DNA from 2 places in the Actinoallomurus liliacearum genome. Region 2 is predicted to be linked to the other one. Evidence: predicted binding sites of a transcription regulator. Region 2 holds the regulator's gene; the other holds the start of a gene.
The links. The regulator HrcA, encoded in region 2, represses chaperone genes, less so after heat shock. The targets are predictions, from matches to a motif close to TTGGCACTCTCNNNNNGAGAGTGCCAA.
Positions count from the first base shown of each region.

Region 1: a site for HrcA is predicted at 3,474-3,500, ahead of groL (chaperonin GroEL). Genes of this name have one in related genera too.

Region 1 covers NZ_BAABHJ010000008.1:764,613-773,897, forward strand. The annotation lists gene ABD978_RS18335 (LURP-one-related/scramblase family protein) at 1-77, opposite strand, end outside; gene ABD978_RS18340 (TetR/AcrR family transcriptional regulator) at 113-685, opposite strand; gene ABD978_RS18345 (HXXEE domain-containing protein) at 745-1,227, shown strand; gene ABD978_RS18350 (hypothetical protein) at 1,479-1,619, shown strand; gene groL (chaperonin GroEL) at 1,715-3,346, opposite strand; gene ABD978_RS18360 (cold-shock protein) at 3,799-3,999, opposite strand; gene ABD978_RS18365 (MoaD/ThiS family protein) at 4,505-4,783, opposite strand; gene thrC (threonine synthase) at 4,780-6,024, opposite strand; SAM riboswitch class I at 6,040-6,205, opposite strand; gene ABD978_RS18375 (alpha,alpha-trehalose-phosphate synthase (UDP-forming)) at 6,471-7,901, shown strand; gene ABD978_RS18380 (sulfotransferase family protein) at 8,079-9,074, opposite strand; gene ABD978_RS18385 (RNA polymerase sigma factor) at 9,264-9,285, opposite strand, start outside.
Region 2 covers NZ_BAABHJ010000023.1:452,761-462,045, reverse strand. The annotation lists gene ABD978_RS30245 (16S rRNA (uracil(1498)-N(3))-methyltransferase) at 1-221, opposite strand, end outside; gene ABD978_RS30240 (Lrp/AsnC family transcriptional regulator) at 218-1,234, opposite strand; gene ABD978_RS30235 (MFS transporter) at 1,273-2,871, shown strand; gene dnaJ (molecular chaperone DnaJ) at 2,920-4,050, opposite strand; gene hrcA (heat-inducible transcriptional repressor HrcA) at 4,051-5,064, opposite strand; gene ABD978_RS30220 (MBL fold metallo-hydrolase) at 5,200-6,006, shown strand; gene ABD978_RS30215 (DUF3097 domain-containing protein) at 6,159-6,980, shown strand; gene ABD978_RS30210 (DUF4870 domain-containing protein) at 7,073-7,699, shown strand; gene ABD978_RS30205 (DUF4870 domain-containing protein) at 7,888-8,562, shown strand; gene hemW (radical SAM family heme chaperone HemW) at 8,572-9,285, opposite strand, start outside.

The DNA of each region.
Region 1 (9,285 bases), on a different contig from region 2:
ACCGTGTACCGGGACTCGACGGCGAAGACCTTCTTGGGCTGCTCGACGAGCAGGACGGGGGAGTTGAAGAGATCCACGGCCGGAAGCTTACGACCTTGATCGGACCGATGTCCTAATGATTCCGCGCTCCGTGGATCACCAGGTCGAAGACGGCGGAGGCCGACCCGGCGGGGGCCGGGACGCCCAGGGCGATCGGCCGGTACAGGGACGGACCCGCCACCGCGTCCATGAGGAGGTCCGGGTCGACGTCGCTCCGCAGCAGGCCCTGGTCGATCGCCCGGCCGATCAGCGCTCGCGCGCGCTCCCGGAGCGGGTGGACGAACCGGCGGCGGTACTCCTCCGCGAGGCCCGCGTCCCCCATGATCTCGGCGGCGAGGGCCGGGAGCGCCCGGCCGGCGACGGTCTCGGCCAGTCGCTCGTACGTGACCTCGAGCAGCCGGCGAAGGTCGTGTAGGGGGTCGCCGGTCTCCTCGATCGACCGGTCCCCCAGTTGTGCGGCGATGGCGTCGAGGACCATCTCCCCCTTGGACGGCCAGCGCCGGTAGATGGTCGTCTTGGCCACTCCGGCCCGGCGTGCGACCTCGTCGATCCGGAGGGCGGGGTACCCGGCCTCGGCCAGCAGGTCGAGCGTCGCCACGAGGATCGCGCGGTCACGCGCTGCGTCACGCGGCCTTCCGATACTCACGGTTGCGTATTATGCCAGCCGCCATTTACGCTACCGACGGTTTCGTTAAGGAGGCGGGGATGGTCGGGTGGAGACGGTGGTCGTGGGCGCTGGCGGGCGCCTTCGCCCTGCACAACGCCGAGGAGGCGCTCACGATGCGCCGCTTTCCCGGGGCCGCCGGCCGGCTCGATCAATCCTCGCTGAACGGGCTCATGGCGGCGATCTCCGGACTCGGGGTGGCGGCCGTCGCCGTCGGAACGACCGGCCGCCCCGCCCCGTGGAAGCCGTACCTGCCGGCCGGGATGGCCGGGGTCATGCTGCTCAACGTGGCGCTTCCGCACGTCCCCGCGGCCGTCGTCGCGCGCGGCTACGCCCCCGGCCTCGCCACCGCGGTCGGACTCAACCTGCCGATCGGCCTCGCGGTGCTGCGCGGCGCGGTACGGGAGGGCGCGGTCACCCGGCGCGGCCTGCGCCGCACCGTGCCCGTGGCACTCGGCGTGCTGGCCTGCGCTCCCCTCGCCGTGGCCGCCGCCCGGGCGGCCTCGGCCCGAGGCGGCGGCTGAGCCCCCGCCGCTTGTCCGATATCCCCATGAAGTGCTCCTCGTCTAACGCCGAGACGCGATGACCCGAACGCTACGGAGTGGCGGCGAAGCCGTCCACTACACCGAACACGCCATGGCCCTGGGCGTACCCCGCTCCGCGAGCATCGTCGAACCGTGCGCGAAGAACACCGGCGACAACATCACCCTGTCCCGACAAGCACTCCAGCAGGCGGGTGTCGAGACCTCCTCGGTGCTGTTGATCAGCAAGCCGTATGCTCGTCGGCGACCTCCAGCGCATCATCGAATATCCCGAACTCGGCTTCGCCATCGCCCAACAGCTCTCCGACCAGGTGACCGCCGCCTACCATCGGCCTGTGGACGCCGGATTCGACAGCAGACTCCTGAAACGCTGATCGCGGGCGGTGCCTGCCCACGAAGCGGCGGCCGAGCCCTGGGCATGCGAAAGGGGCGGTTCCAGCACCGGGAACCGCCCCTCAAGCGAGTGGACTCAGAAGTCCATGCCGCCCATGCCACCGTCGGGAGCGCCGGCCGGAGCCTTCTCCTTCTCCGGCTTCTCGGCGATGACCGCCTCGGTGGTGAGGAACAGCGCCGCGATGGACGCGGCGTTCTGCAGCGCCGAGCGCGTCACCTTCGCCGGGTCGATGATGCCCGAGTCGAACATGTTGACGTACTCGCCGGTCGCGGCGTTCAGGCCGAAGCCCGGCTCGAGGTTGCGAACCTTCTCCGCCACGACGCCGCCCTCGAGGCCGGCGTTCACCGCGATCTGCTTCAGCGGCTCCTCCAGCGCACGGCGCACGATCTGCGCACCGGTCGCCTCGTCGCCCTCAAGGTCGGTCTTCTCGAACGCCCTGACGCTCGCCTGCAGCAGCGCCACGCCACCGCCGGGGACGATGCCCTCCTCGACGGCCGCCTTCGCGTTGCGCACGGCGTCCTCGATGCGGTGCTTGCGCTCCTTCAGCTCGACCTCGGTCGCCGCGCCGGCCTTGATGACGGCCACGCCGCCGGCCAGCTTGGCGAGACGCTCCTGGAGCTTCTCGCGGTCGTAGTCGGAGTCGGAGTTCTCGATCTCCGCGCGGATCTCGTTGACCCGGCCGGAGATGTCGTCGGGGTTACCGGCGCCATCGATGACCGTGGTCTCGTCCTTGGTCACCACGATGCGCTTGGCCTGGCCGAGCATGTCCAGCGTGGTGTTCTCCAGCTTGAGGCCGATGTCCTCGCTGATGACCTGGCCACCGGTCAGGATCGCGATGTCCTGCAGCATGGCCTTGCGGCGGTCGCCGAAGCCCGGGGCCTTGACGGCGACGGACTTGAAGACACCGCGAATCTTGTTGACGACCAGGGTCGCCAGGGCCTCGCCCTCGACGTCCTCGGCGATGATGACCAGCGGCTTGCCGGCCTGCATGACCTGCTCCAGAACCGGAACCAGGTCCTTGTTCGCCGAGATCTTCGAGCTGACGATCAGGATGTACGGGTCGTCGAAGACGGCCTCCATACGCTCCGGGTCCGTCACGAAGTAGTGCGAGATGTAGCCCTTGTCGAAGCGCATGCCCTCGGTCAGCTCGAGCTCCAGACCGAAGGTCTGGCTCTCCTCGACCGTGATGACGCCTTCCTTGCCGACCTTGTCCATCGCCTCGGCGATCATCTCGCCGATCGAGGTGTCGCCGGCGGAGATCGAGGCCGTGGAGGCGATCTGCTCCTTGGTCTCGACGTCCTTGGCGATGTGGGACAGCTGCTCGCTGACGCGCTCCACCGCCGACTCGATGCCCCGCTTCAGGGACATCGGGTTGGCGCCGGCGGCCACGTTGCGCAGGCCCTCACGGACCAGCGCCTGGGCCAGCACGGTCGCCGTCGTCGTGCCGTCACCGGCTACGTCGTCGGTCTTCTTCGCGACCTCTTTGACGAGCTCGGCCCCGATCTTCTCCCACGGGTCCTCGAGCTCGATCTCCTTGGCGATGGAGACACCGTCGTTGGTGATCGTGGGAGCGCCCCACTTCTTCTCCAGAACGACGTTACGGCCCTTGGGACCGAGGGTCACCTTCACGGCGTCGGCAAGCTGGTTCATGCCGCGCTCGAGGCCGCGTCGCGCGTCCTCGTCGAACGCGATCATCTTTGCAGCCATAGGCTCCAGATCCTCCCGGAACGGGGTGGCTTTCACGCGGATCGAGTCGACGCCCGCGACGGACGACCCCACCCGACGACTTCCATTCCGTCGCCGGATGCGAGGCCTCATCGCCTCGATCACTTGGTTGGCACTCTCAATACTAGAGTGCCAACCGCTTGTTTAGCACTCTCCCCCTGAGAGTGCAAGCGGAGTCGACCCTCACCAGGGTGAACATCTCGCCAATGCGGCTTCACCCGTATAGGCCGAGGCGAGAAGGCGTGTGGTCGTACGGGGAGGACGCACGCCGGACGAGGGGTGAAGGGACGATCCCGGCGGCCGGCGAGCCAGGGTGCGATCCAGGCGGCGCGGGTGTGCGCCCGAAGGCCCGGGGCGGGGCGGCGGTCGCCGGAGCGTGCTCCACGGCCGGAGGCCCGGCGCCGAAGCGCCGGGCCTCCGTCAGGCTATGGGACTTAGAGCGCCCGAACCGCGTCCGCCTGCGGTCCGCGGTCGCTCTGCGTGATCTCGAACTCGACCCGCTGCCCCTGCTCGAGGCTGCGGTAGCCATCCGCGACGATGGCCGAGTAGTGCACGAACACATCCCTGCCACCGTCGACCGCGATGAAGCCGTAGCCTTTGTCCGCGTTGAACCATTTGACGGTGCCTTGCGCCATTCCAAACAACTCCCACCAGGGCAATTCCCGCAACCATTGGTCACGGTTACTGATTCGAGCCCGCGGACCACTGCGGAACCCGTCGATCGCCCGCCGACTCGGCTGCGGCGGCCATCGCCGACCCTACACACGGCTACCGTCCGTGGAACAGCCTTTACCCCAGAAGTGCGGGCGGCCGATGCTGGTCAAAAGTCGGGATCCCCGAACCGGAACTAACCGCCGATGTCCAAAAATCCGGATAAGGAAAACGCAATTCCCGCTCAGGAGCGTGGAGCAGAGCACCTCGAGTCCGACATTTCGGCGGCCCAACGCACGATCCCCGGTGCTCACCGAGTCGATGGACTCGGTGAGCACCGGGGATCGCGGGGACTCTCGCTCACGGGGTGTCACCCGTGAGCGCCGTCGCCGCCCGGGACGACGGCCGCGGGTTCCGCAGCTCAGCCGCAGGTTCGACGGATCAGCAGATCGGCCGCGAACTCCGCGGTTCAACCGCAGGTTCAGCGGCTCAGCCGCCGGCGACGGCCGGGATGATGGAGATCTGGGCGCCGTCGGGCGTGGGCGTGTCGAGGCCGTCGGCGAACCGCACGTCCTCCTCGCCCACGTACACGTTGACGAACCGCCGGATCCTGCCGTTGTCGTCGAGGATGCGGGCGGCGATGCCGGAGTAGTTGGCCTCCAGGTCGGCGACGACCTCGCGCACGGTCGATCCCGTCGCCTTCACCTCGGCCTCGCCGCCCGTGTAGCTGCGCAGGATCGTCGGGATGCGGACACTGATCGAGCTCACGCCAGACCTGCCTTTCGGAATGCCTCGAGGGTCGGGGCGATGTTCGCGGACGGCTTGGCGACCGGGGCCACCGCGTCCAGAGTCTTGAGACCGTCGCCGGAGTTGATGAACACGGTCTCGGCGTCGGGGTCGAGCACACCGGTCGACAGGAGCTTGCGCAGCGCGCCCAGCGTCACACCGCCCGCCGTCTCACCGAAGATGCCCTCGGTGCGGGCGAGCAGTCCGATGCTGTCGACGACCTCTTCGTCCGAGACGTCCTCGACGGCCCCTCCGGTGCGGCGCACGGCGTCGAGGACGTACGGCCCGTCGGCCGGGTTGCCGATCGCGAGGGACTTGGCGATGGTCGAGGGCTTGACGGGCTGCACGACGTCGTGGCCGGCCTTGAACGCGGCCGAGACGGGCGAGCAGCCGGTCGCCTGGGCGCCGAAGATCTTGTACGGCCGGTCCTCGACCAGGCCGAGCTTGATGAACTCCTGGAACGCCTTGTCGATCTTCGTGAGCTGCGAGCCGGACGCGACCGGGACCACGATCTGCTCGGGCAGCCGCCAGCCGAGCTGCTCGGCGATCTCGTACCCGATGGTCTTGGAACCCTCGGCGTAGTACGGCCGCACGTTCACGTTGACGAACGCCCAGTCCTCCTGCTCACCGGCGAGCTCGGAGGCCAGCCGGTTGACGTCGTCGTAGTTGCCGTCGACGGTGACGAACGTCCCGCCGTACACCGCCGTCGTGATGATCTTCTGGCTCTCGAGGTCGGAGGGCACGAAGACGGCGCTGCGGATGCCGGCGCGCGCCGCCGCGGCCGCGACCGCGTTGGCGAGGTTGCCGGTGGACGGGCAGGCCAGCACCTTGAAACCCAGCTCACGGGCGGCGGCGAGCGCGACCGCCACCACGCGGTCCTTGAAGGAGTGGGTGGGGTTCCCGCTGTCGTCCTTGACCCACAGCGACCGCAGGCCCAGCGACTCGGCGAGGTTGTCGGCGCGTACGAGGCGGGTGAAGCCGGGCTCGGTGTTCGGCGTGTCGATGACGTTCGTCGGAACCGGCAGCAGGCCCCGGTAACGCCAGATGTTGCGCGGCCCGGACTCGATCTGCTCCCGGGTCACGCCGGTGTGGTCGTAGGAGACCTCAAGGGGACCGAAACACAGCTCACAGGCGTAGCGAGGGCCCAGATCGTAGGACTGTCCGCATTCACGGCACGTCAATGCGGTCGCGGGGCCGAGGTTTCGGGCGGCGGTCTGCGACATGAAGCGAGGCCTTTCTCCTCATCTTTCCCGTGCCACCTTGGTCACGAGCCGGAGTTGGCACCTGTCCCGGGCGGCCTCGCTGGGGCGAGTCGGCGACGCGTCGTCGCACGCTGTGAACCGCATGTCCGGGAGGGTTGCCGGGGCTTCAACGGGCCGGTCCCTCCACCCCTCTGGATGAGCGTTATTAAGTTGTCGTCTGACGACTTGTATACGTGACTGACCGGTTCTCCGCCAAGCGCGTCTCAGGTCGCGAGACGCCGGCACGGCCGGTTCCGGCCCGCTCCCGTCCGGGGGCGCGTCGTCGCCAGGCCCTGCCCACGTGCGGATTCAGCGGGGTGACATGCCCGGCCGGTCCGGAGTGAGACCTGTGTGGAATGTCATCCCGAAGTGTCCGACCACTGGACCTTCCTCGCCCCCCGTTCACGTCCTCCGGTTACGCTCCCCACATGGATGACTCGCAGGTCCTGGTCGCGTCCAACCGCGGACCGGTCTCCTTCAAGCTCGCCGATGACGGCACGCTCTCGGTCCGGCGCGGCGGCGGCGGTCTGGTCTCGGCCATGGCCGGCCTGGACGGGGACATCCTGTGGATCTGCGCGGCGCTGTCGGACGCCGACCGCGCCGCGGTCCGCCGGGCGGAGGACGGGCGGCTGGACGAGTACGGCGCCGGCGCGGTCCGCATGCTGGACATCCCGGTCGGCACCTTCCACCGCGCGTACAACGCCGTCGCCAACTCGACGCTGTGGTTCGTCCATCACATGCTGTACGACACCCCGAACAGCCCGCACTTCGACGCGCGCTCCCGGCGGGACTGGCAGTCGTACGAGGCGTACAACGCGGCGTTCGCCGACGCGCTCGCCCGGGACGCCCGGCCCGGCGCGAAGGTGGCGATCCAGGACTACCACCTGACGCTCGCCCCGGGCATGCTGCGGGAGCGCCGCCCCGACCTGAAGATCGCGCACTTCTCGCACACGCCGTGGGCGCCACCGGAGTACTACCGCCTGATGCCCGACGACATCGGCCGCCAGGTGCTCGAAGGCGTTCTCGGCGCCGACCACGCCGGTTTCCACGCCGAGCACTGGGCCGACGCGTTCATCGACTGCTGCGCCTCCGTGCTGCAGGCGAAGGTCGACCGCGTCGCCCGTACGGTCGTCCACGCCGGGCGCGTCACCCGGGTCGGCGTGCACGGGCTCGGCGTCGACGGCGTGTCGCTGCGCGCCCGCGCCGCCGAACCCGACGTGCGGGCCCGCAGACAGGCGCTGCGCGAGCAGGTCGGCGATCGCAAGCTGATCGTGCGGATCGACCGCACCGAGCTGTCCAAGAACATCGTGCGGGGGCTCGCGGCCTACCGGGAACTGCTGGCCAAGCATCCGGAGTGGCACGGCCGGGTCGTGCACCTGGCCTTCGCCTACCCCTCGCGGCACGACCTGCCGGAGTACCGCGAGTACACCGCCGCCGTGCAGCGGATGGCGGCCGAGATCTCCGACGAGTTCGGCGACGCGGGCTGGGAGCCGCTGATCCTCCAGGTCAACGACGACTATCCGCGCTCGCTCGCGGCGTACGGCCTGGCGGACGTCCTGCTCGTGAACCCGATCCGGGACGGCATGAACCTCGTCGCCAAGGAGGGGCCGGTGCTGTCCGAGGACGGCTGTGCCCTGGTGCTGTCCCGCGAGGCGGGCGCCGCCGCCGAACTCGACGAGGACGCGTTGATGATCAACCCGTTCGACGTGTCACAGACGGCGGAGGCCCTGAACCAGGCACTGCTCATGCCGCGCGCCGAGCGCGCCGAGCGCTGCGCCCGGCTGACCGCCGCCGCGACGGCCCTGCCGCCGCAGCGCTGGTTCGCCGCGCAGCTCGACGCCCTGGACCACCGACCGTAGCCCGCACGCGCCGCCGGTCCGCCGGACAGCACGACACGCTGGACCGCCGACCGTAGTCCTCGCGTTCGCCGCGCCGGGCGGACGCCGGGACCACCGGCGTCGGCCGTCAAGAGCGCCGGTCCGCCGCGCCGGGCCCGAGCCTCGTGCTCGGCGCCGGCGCCGGAGCCCGGAGGCCCGTCACACGGTCGCGCTCGTGAGCCGGGCGGCCACCTCGGACGGCTCGTCCCGGCGCCGCAAAAGGTCCTTCGCCTCGCGCTTGCGGGCGGCGAGCCTGCGATGCGCGGCCACGCGCAGGTAGCGCGTGTAGTCCGGCAGCGGCGGCCGGCCCGCGCCGTCCGGTTCGTACCCGTGTGCCCGCAGCCGGTCGGCCGCCACCGTCTCGCACAGGGCGAGTTCGGCCGGTGTCAGCCGCTCCCGCCAGGTGCCCGACCGCGCCGTACTGACCGCGCCGTGGGTCCGCGCGTGCCAGGTCTTGCGGCCGGGGACGGCGACGGCCGCCACCTTTTCCGGCTCGCACATCGCCGGGTCGAAGTCCTCGCCGAGGAACGCGCACAGGGCGGCGAGCTCGGCCTGCGGGTCGGCGATCAGCCGCTCGTAGTACATCCGGTGGTAGGCGCCGGGACCGAGCGTCCGCGCCGCGCGTTCGCCCGCGTCGATCGACTCCATCCAGGTGGCGAGGGCGTGCTGGACGTCCAGCTTGTACCAGGCCATCTCCTTCAGCGACGCCACGCAGTCGCGCGCGTCGCGGACCAGGTGCACGATCTGCGCGTCGGGGAACATTCGCCGCAGCGCCGGGATGCGCTGGAAGTAGCCGGGCCGTTTGTCACCCCAGCGGGGTTTGCCGAACCTCGCGGCGTAGGCGCGCAGGACGATGCCCAGCGCGGAGCCGAGGGTCGGCGGTCCGGCGACGATCTCCTCGATCACGGCCCGGCCGTCCAGTCCGAGGTCCGCGAAGCGCGTCTGTTTCCGCTCGACGATCCAGCGCGCCAGGGCGCGCCGGTTCTCGGGGTCGTTCAGGTCTCCGAACCGATGGCGCTCGTCGTACGCGGCCATCACGAAGCGGTTCTCGGGCGGGATGGCGATCCGCGGATGGGCGTGCAGCATCAGCTGCAGCATCGTGGTCCCCGACCTCGGGCAGCCGACGACGAAGACGGGGCGTTCCGGCTTGGTCATGCGCCGGAACGCTAAAAAAGGTTAATGAAACGTAAGTGAGAATTAACCTAAGATCGACTTTTCGTTATTTCAGGTCGAATAAGTGGATAAGGGATAGCCGGAAAGACCCCGACGCCGCAGGGGGTACTTCCCGGAAAGTTCGGGCGAGGCCTCAGGACCGGAGCCGGCGGCTCCGGTCGTCCTCGTCGTTCAGGACTGGGCGGCCGATCCG
Region 2 (9,285 bases):
CGGGGGACGCGCCGGCGGGCGCGGGCCTCGAGGCGCAGGCTGTCCCGCTCGGCGGAGGTGACGACGCACTCGACGAGACCGCCCACGCCGTCGGCGAGGTCGACCCGCTCCCCCGGCCGCAGCCGGCGTACGGCCGCCGCGTGGCGTCCCTCGGGCCCGTCGAGGAGGATCCGGTCGGACTCGAGGCGTGCGGGGTCGCTGAGGAAGAGGGGTGGGCTCATGGCTCCGATCGTAGGCGTGCGACGGGGTCGAGCGAGCCCGCGGCCTTGACCGTATGGAGGATCGGAGCGGTCTCGAGGGTGTGGATTCCGTCGAGGGCGCCGAGGCGCCGCGTGAGGTAGTGGTGCAACTCGGCCGGGTCCGCGCAGAGTGCCTGCGCGAGCAGGTTGGTGGGACCGGTCGTGGCGGCGACCACGGCGAGTTCGCGGTGGCCGGCGAGGGCCGTCGCGACATCGTCCAGGCGTGCCGGGGCGACGGCCATCCACAGCAGTGCCTGGGTCGTCGCGCCCAGGAGCGCGGGATCGATCTCGACGTCGAAGAAGAGCACTCCTCGGGAGCGGAGGTCGGTGAGGCGGCGCGCCACGGTGGCCTGGGACCAGCCGGTCGCCGTGGCCAGGTCGCCGTACGAGGCGCGGCCGTCACGGCGTAGCGCGTCGAGGAGGGTGTGATCTGCTGTGGACCGTGATCGGCTTCCGTCCGGGGCGGCCGGCGCGTGGGCCGGCCGGAGCAGCGCCTGCTGCCGGTCGCTGAGCGCCTGGGTGGTGCCGCGCCACGCGGTGGGGCCGCCCAGGTAGCTGTGCAGCAGGCAGTGTGCGGAGACGGCGGTGATGCCGGCCCTCCGCGGGATGTCGCGCAGCAGCAGCGCGCGGGAGACCTCTACGCCGTGCGGCGCGCGCACGATCGCGAAGATCTCCGTTCCGCCCGAGACGAGCTTGACCCAGGAGGTGTCCGGCCGCTGGGCGAGGGATCGCGCGAGGGCCTGGGTGGTGGACGGCGTGGTGGTGAGCCGGACCATCCACTGGGTCTGCCCGGCCTTACCCGGCTCCGTCAGGCCGACGACCCGCAGTCCCGCCTCCACGCGCAGCCGCCGGTAGCGGCGCGCCACGGTCTGGGTGGACACGCCGAGGACCTCGGCTATCCGGCTGAAGGGCGCCCGCCCGTCGATGTGCAGGGCGTGGACGACACGGTGATCGAGGTCGTCGAGCATGGCGGAATCCTGCACTGAATTCGGCATCGATGGAAATCATCCGCCGATTCCGCGCCGTGGATGGAATGACTCGTACCCGCCGCTCCACGCTGGCCCACGACATCGAGTCGACCGAAGGGAAGCAGACGATGGAGATACGGGACACGGTGGCCGTGGGCTCGGCGTACCGGTGGCGTTGGGCGGCGCTGGCCGCCCTGCTCACGGCGGAGGCGATGAACCTGCTGGACGCCACGATCGTGCAGGTCGCCGCGCCGGTCATCCACGCCGACCTGGGCGGCGCCGCCTCCGACATCCAGTGGTTCAACGCCGCGTACACCCTGCCGTTCGCCGTACTGCTGATCACGGGCGGCCGGCTGGGCGACATGGTCGGGCGCAGGCGCGTGTTCGCGATCGGGGTCGCGGCCTTCGCGCTGGCGTCCCTGTGCTGTGCGCTGGTGCCCGGCGCCGCCGCGCTGATCGCCGCGCGGGCGGTCCAGGGGGCGGCCGCGGCGTTGATCATCCCGCAGACGATCGGGCTGATACGCGTCATGTTCGACGGCGCCGAACTGGCCAGGGCGATGGGGAGCATCGGGCCGGTCATGGGTCTGGCGGCGATCTGCGGGCCGGTGCTGGGCGCGGTGCTCACGCACGCCGATCTGTTCGGCTCCTCGTGGCGCGCGGTGTTCCTCGTCAACATCCCGCTCGCCGCCGCCGTGCTGGCCGTGATCCCGCTCCTGCGCGAGGACCGGGCGGCGGTGCGACCGCGCCTGGACCTGCCGGGCACGGTACTGGCGATCACGGGCGCCGGACTGGTCGTCCACCCGCTGATCCAGAGCGGCACCGCGGGCCTGCCGGACGGCGGCCGGCTCGCGTTGGCGGCCGGGGTCGTGGTCCTGGTGGGATTCGGGGTCCAGCAGCGGTACGTCGCCCGGCGCGGCCGCCGGCCGCTGGTCGAGCCGAGCCTCTTCCGCGATCGGGCCTTTCCCGCGGCGCTGGCGACCTCGACGTTGTTCTTCGCGGTGATGAACGGGCTGATGCTGGTCGTCGTGGTCCAGGTGCAGGTCGGCCTGGGCGAGGACGTTCTCACCGCCGGGCTCACGCTGCTGCCGTGGTCGTGCGGAATGGCGGTCTCCTCTTGGGCGTCGGGGACTCGCCTGGTGCCCCGGTACGGGGCGCGCATGATGTTCGTCGGGCTGGCCGTCATGCTCGCCGGTCTCGTGTCCGCCATCGCCGCATACGCCGCCGCGCGGGCGGGGGCGTACCCCGTCTTCCTGCCGATGGCGCTCACGCTCTGCGGCGTCGGGAACGGACTGTTCACGGTGCCGTTCTTCACCACCGCCCTCACCCGGGTACGCCCGCACGAGATCGGCTCGGCCGCCGGTCTGCTCAACGCCGTGCAGCAGTTCGGCGGCACCCTTGGTATCGCGCTCCTCGGCACCGTCTTCTTCCACTCCCTGACGACCGGCACCCGCGCGGGCGGTACGTCCGGCGCCGCTTCGCCGCACGCGGCCGGGCTGGCCTTCGGGCTCGCGACCGGGCTGATCGTCGCGGCGGGCGGCGGCGCGGCGCTCATGCGCGCCCCGGCGAAGCGGGCCGAGCCGGGGAAGCGGACAGAACCGACCGATCGGACCGAGCCCACGGAGCAGGCACGACCAGCCGGGCAGGCACGGTCGGCGGACGGGTGAGCGAAGGCCCCCGCTCCCGGTGTCGGGAGCGGGGGCCTCGGCGAAGGGTCAGCGGCCGTTGAAGGCGTCGCGGAGACGGGAGAAGAAGCCCTGCTGGCCCGGGGCGAACTTGCCCGGCGGACGCTCCTCGCCGCGCAGGCTCGCCAGCTTGCGCAGCAGCTCCTCCTGCTCCTCGTCGAGCTTGGTGGGCGTCTCGATGTTCACATGGATCATCAGGTCGCCGCGACCGCTCTCGTTGAGGTGCTTGACGCCCCGGCCGTACATCGGGATGACCTGGCCGGACTGGGTGCCGGGCCGGATGTCGATCTCCTCGGGGCCGTCCAGGGTCTCGACGGTCAGCGACGTGCCGAGCGCGGCCGCCGTCATCGGCACCTGGACGGTGCAGTGCAGGTCGTCGCCCTCCCGCTCGAAGATCGCGTGCGGGAGCTCCACGATCTCGAGGAACAGGTCGCCGGCCGGGCCGCCGCCGGGGCCGACCTCGCCCTCGCCGGCGAGCTGGATGTGGGTGCCGTTCTCGACGCCGGCGGGAATGCGGACCTTGATCGTGCGGCGGGTGCGAACCCGTCCGTCACCGGAGCACTCCGTGCAGGGCGTACGGATCGTGGTGCCGTAGCCGCCGCACTGCGGGCAGGCGCGGGAGGTCATCACCTGGCCGAGGAACGACCGGGTGACCTGCTGGACCTCGCCGCGGCCGTGACACATGTCGCACGTCTCAGGGTGCGTGCCGGGGGCCGTGCCGGAGCCCGAGCAGGTGTCGCAGACCACCGCGGTGTCGACCGTCAGCTCACGCGTGGTGCCGAACGCCGTCTCGGACAGGTCGAGCTCCACCCGGACGGTGCCGTTGCGGCCCCGCCGTGCCCGGCTGCGCGGCCCTCGCTGGGTCGCGGTGCCGAAGAAGGCGTCCATGATGTCGCTGAACGGGAACCCGGCGCCGAAGCCGCCCGCTCCCGCCCCGGCGCCGCTGGCGAACGGATCGGCGCCCAGGTCGTACATCTCGCGCTTCTTCGGGTCGGAGAGCACCTCGTACGCCTGGGTGATCTCCTTGAACCGCTCCTGGGTGGCAGGGTCAGGGTTGACGTCCGGATGCAGCTCACGGGCGAGTCTGCGGTACGCCTTCTTGATCTCGTCCGCGCTGGCGTCACGGCGCACCCCGAGGGTCGCGTAGTAGTCGTTCGCCACTTACGACCCCGCCAGAATCTGACCGACGTAACGTGCCACTGCGCGTACTGCTCCCATCGTCCCGGGGTAGTCCATCCGCGTCGGACCGAGCACGCCGAGCCGGGCCACGGCCTGGTCGCCGGCGCCGTACCCGGTGGCCACCACCGAGGTCGTGCGCAGGCTCTCGTGCGGGTTCTCGGTGCCGATCCGCACGGTGAGGCTGGAGGGGTCCCCCACCTCGCCGAGCAGCCGCATCAGGACGACCTGTTCTTCCAGCGCCTCCAGCACGTCACGGAGGCTCTGGGACAAGTCGGCGCGCGCGAGGTTCGCCGCGCCGCCGATGATTATCTTCTCTTCGTGCTTCTCCACGAGGCTCTCGAGGAGAACCGACAGCACCGTCGTCGCCAGCGCCCGCTCGCCGGCCGATACCTGCTCGGGCAGGTCGGCGAGGGTGTCGGGGACGTCGGTCAGCCAGCACCCGTCCAGGCGCGCGTTGAGCAGCGCCCGCAGGTGCGCGATGGCCTCGTCGGACACGGGCTCGTGCGTCTCGATCGCCCGCTGCTCGACCCGGCCGGTGTTCGTGATCACCACGAGCAGCAGCCGCTCTGAGGCGATCGGCACCAGCTCGACGTGCCGCACCGACGACCGCGTGAGCGAGGGGTACTGCACGACCGCGACCTGCCGCGTCAACTGCGCCAGCAGCCGCACGGTGCGGCTGACGACGTCGTCGAGGTCGTAGGCGTTCGCGAGGAACGTCTCGATCGCGCGTCGCTCGGCCGCGGACAGCGGCTTGATCGTGGACAGCCGGTCGACGAACAGCCGGTATCCCTTGTCGGTCGGCACGCGCCCCGCGCTGGTGTGGGGCTGGGCGATGTATCCCTGCTCCTCCAGCACGGCCATGTCGTTGCGGATCGTGGCCGGCGAGACGCCGAGGTTGTGCCGATCGACCAGCGTCTTCGAGCCCACCGGTTCGTGGGTGGACACGTAATCTTCGACGATGGCCCGCAGCACAGCGAGCTTCCGGTCGTCGAGCACGCACTCACCTCCCGTGTCCACAGCCCTTCAATCTGGCACTCTTCTCCTCTGAGTGCCAAGTGTACGGCTCGGGGGCACGCAGGAGGAGACGCCGGTGGATCACGTTCTCGCGTCGAGCGTGGCAGAGTCACTCCTGTGACCTGGCACGAAATTGCGGAACGCTGTTTCCAGCGCCGTTATTCCGACTTCGACGTGACCGTGGGGGTCATCGTCGGGTCCACGGACGCCGTCGTCGTCGACACCCGCGCGAGTGTGGCACAGGGCGTGCGCCTGCGCGACGACCTTCGCGAGCTCGGCGTGCAGAACCCCATCGTCGTCAACACCCACGGCCACTTCGACCACTGCTTCGGCAACGCGGCGTTCACCGGCGGGGCACGCTGGGGACACGCGTCGCTGCCCGCCTACCTGGCCGAGACCGCGCGGCCCATGCTGGCGCGCGAGTTCCCCGGCTGGGCGGAGAAGGTCGAGACCGATCTCCTGCTCGCGCCGGACCGGCTCGTCACCGACCGCGCCGAGCTCGACCTCGGCGACCGCGTCGTCGAACTGCGGCACTTCGGCCCGGGGCACACCGACGGCGACGTGGTCGTCTGGGCGCCCGACGCGCGGTGCGCGTTCACCGGTGACCTGATCGAGCAGTCCGGCCCGCCGGCGTACGGCGCCGACTCCTTCCCGCTGGAGTGGCCGGCCACCCTCGCCGCCCTGCTGCGGACCGTCGACGGCGTGCTCGTGCCGGGTCACGGCGCGCCGGTGGATCGGGAGTTCGCGGTCCGGCAGCGGGAGGAGATCGACATGGTGGCCCGCCGGGTGCGGGAGACGCACGCCGCCGGGCTGGACGTCGAGGAGGCCCTCGCCGCGGGCGGCTGGCCCTACCCCGTCGAGACGCTCCGGGAGGCCGTCCGACGCGGCCACGACCACCTGGGCCGCCGATCCGGCTCCGGATAGCCGCCGCCCGGCTTCCGCGCCCCCGGCGCCGCACCCGAGCCGCCGCCCGTACGCGTGGCCGGCTCGACGCGGGGTGAACCGGCCGGTACGCGTCTGGGCGGGCGCGCCGGAGCGGCTGCCCCGCCCGCCGCCGGACCGGTACGGTGCGACGCGTGCGGAGCAAAGACTATGGACACGACGTTCTGTCCGGCGACTGGCGCCGGCCGCGGAAGGGTCAGATCCCCGAGGTCGCCGCCGAGCCGGGCCTGGTCGCCGAGGATCCGGAGAGCGGGTTCTGCGGTGCGGTCGTCGCCTGCGAGAAGGACGCCGTGACCCTCGAGGACCGGTTCGGCAAGCGCCGGGTCTTCCCGCTGGCGAAGGCCGGGTTCCTCATCGACGGCAAGCCCGTGACGCTCGTCCGTCCCGTACGGGCGGCGGGTCCGGCCCGTTCGGCGTCCGGTTCGATCGCCGTGCCGAACCTGCGGGCGCGGGTGGCGCGGGAGAGCCGGATCTACGTCGAGGGCCGCCACGACGCGGAGCTCGTCGAAAAGATCTGGGGGCACGACCTGCGGGTCGAAGGCGTCGTCGTGGAGTACCTCGAGGGCGTCGACCACCTCCCGGACATCGTCGCGGAGTTCGGCCCGGGGCCGGAAAGCCGGCTGGGCGTGCTCGTCGACCATCTCGTGGCCGGATCCAAGGAGAGCCGGATCGCCGACCAGGTCTCCTCCCCGTACGTCCTGGTCACCGGCCACCCCTTCATCGACATCTGGGAGGCCGTCAAGCCCTCGGTCCTGGGCATTCCCGCGTGGCCGCGGGTTCCGCGCGGGATCCCCTGGAAGGAAGGCGTGATCGCCGCGCTCGGGTGGAAGGGCGAGCCGGGCGAGGTGTGGCAGGCGATCCTCGGCCGGGTCCGCGCGTACACCGATCTCGAGCCCGCCCTGCTCGGGCGGGTCGAGGAGCTCATCGACTTCGTCACCGTGCCGCAATCGGGCTGAGGTCCGCGAAACCATCCGGCGTCGGCGTGCGTCTCATAAACTGCGCGTTCGCCGCGAAATTCGCACGTTCCGCCGGAAGGGGCAGCACGCACATGACCTATGGGCAACCGGGCCACAGGCGTCCCGGCTCCGGACCTGGCCATCACGCCGGTCCCGGGGCCCAGGCGTACGGTCCCGGGCACGGAGGCCATGGGCACGCGCCGTACCCGCAGCCGGGGTACCCCCAGGCCGGCTACGGCCAAGGAGGGTACGGTCAGGGCGGTTACCAAGGCGGATACTCTCCACAGCCGTACGGCGCGCCGCAGCAGCACCCGGGGCATGGCGCCGGCCACGCCCCGCCGAAGCCGGCGAAGCGGCGCCGCGAGCCGATGACCCCCGGCGGGCCGGTCACCGACGAGGACGAGAGGTGGGCCGTTCCCGCCTACGTCGGGATGTTCGTCGTCGGCTTCGTCGCCCCGGCCATCGTCTACCTGGCCAGGGGCCGATCCTCGCGGTTCGCGCGGTTCCACGCCGTCCAGGCGCTGAACCTGTCGATCGCGATGGTCGTCTGCAACCTCCTCGCGTTCTCGACGCTGTACCTCATCGGCATGACCGGGCTGCTGGTCATGCTGGCGGTCCTGGCCGTCGAGTTCTTCTGCGTCGTCAAGGCCGCGATCGGCGCCAACCGCTGTGAGTGGTACCGGCTGCCGTCGATCGCCGCCTGGCCGATCTTTCGCTAGGGACCCCCGTGACCGAGCCGCAGGACCCGCGACCTCCCGCGCCCCGAGACTCCGAACCGTCCGAACGGTCTGAACCTCAGGACCCGCGCCCGCCCGAGCCGCAGGACTCGCGGCCATCCGAACCTCAGGACCCGCGCCCACCCGAGCCGCAGGACTCTCGGCCGTCCTTCGAGCCGCCGGATCCGCTCATGAGCGGACCGGCGTATCCGGACGGTCCGCCGCCCGGTGGACCCTGGTTCGGACCGCCGCAGCCGGGTCCCGGTTCCGGGCCACAGCCCGGTCCGTACGGGCCGCAGCCGGGTCCCCGCCCCGGCCCGTACAACGGACCGACCGGGCCGCAATCGGGGCCGCACACCGGCCCGTACGGCCCGCCGACCGGGCCGCAGCCGGGCCCCAACGCGCAGCCGTACGGCGGACCGCCCGGACCGCCGCCCTACGGCGCGCCGCCGCATCGGCCCGGGCCCCCGTATCCCGGACCGCCGGTCCCGTACGGCTACGGGCCGCCGCGCCAGGGCTTCGCGGCGGTCGACGAGACCACGTGGGCGATGCTCGCCTACATCGGGCAGTTCGCGGTCGGCTTCGTCGCGCCGCTCGTCGTTTATCTGGCGCGCAAGGACGGCTCGCCCTACCTGCGCTTTCACGGCGCGCAGGCGCTGAACCTCGCCGTGACCAGCTTCCTCGTGATCCTCGCGGGCTTCGTCGTCTCCCTGGCGACGCTCGGGATCGGCGCGATCGTCGCCATCCCGGCCATGCTGGCGTACGGCGTCGCGCACGTGGTCTTCCTCGTCATCGCCGCGTTGCGGGCGAACAAGGGCGAGCCGTACGTCATCCCGAAGTGGCTCTGCTGGCCCATCGTCCGGTGACGGTCCGCCTCACGGGGTCAGGTCGCGGACGACCGCGTCGGCCAGCAGCCGTCCGCGCAGCGTGAGCACCGCGCGGCCCGCGTCGTACGCCTCGGGGACGAGGAGTTCGTCGGCGACCGCGCGGCGGACGGCGGTGTCGTCGAGCAGGTCGAGCGGGCATCCCTCGGCCAGCCGCAGCTCCAGCATGACGCGCTCGAACCGCCGGTCGGCGGTGTCCAGGACCTCGCGGGCGTGCGCGGGGGTGACGCCGGACGCGAGGCGGTCGGCGTAGGCGGCGGGATGCTTGACGTTCCACCAGCGGGTGCCGCCGACGTGGCTGTGCGCGCCCGGACCGATCCCCCACCAGTCGCCGCCGGTCCAGTACAGGAGGTTGTGGCGGCACCGGGCGTCCTCGTCCGCCGCCCAGTTGGAGATCTCGTACCAGTGCAGGCCGTGGGCGCTCAGGCTCCGTTCGGTGGCGAGGTAGCGGTCGGCCATGGCGTCGTCGTCCGGCGCGGCCACCTGTCCCCGGCGGACCTGCGCGGCCAGCCGGGTGCCCTCCTCGACGATCAGCGCGTAGGCCGAGACGTGGTCGGGACCGGCCTCCAGTGCGGCGTCCAGGCTGGCCTGCCAGTCCGCGTCGCTCTCCCCCGGCGCGCCGTAGATGAGGTCGAGGTTGACGTGCTCGAAGCCGGCCTCCCGGGCCCACCGGACGCACTGCTGTGGCCTGCCGGGCGTGTGCGT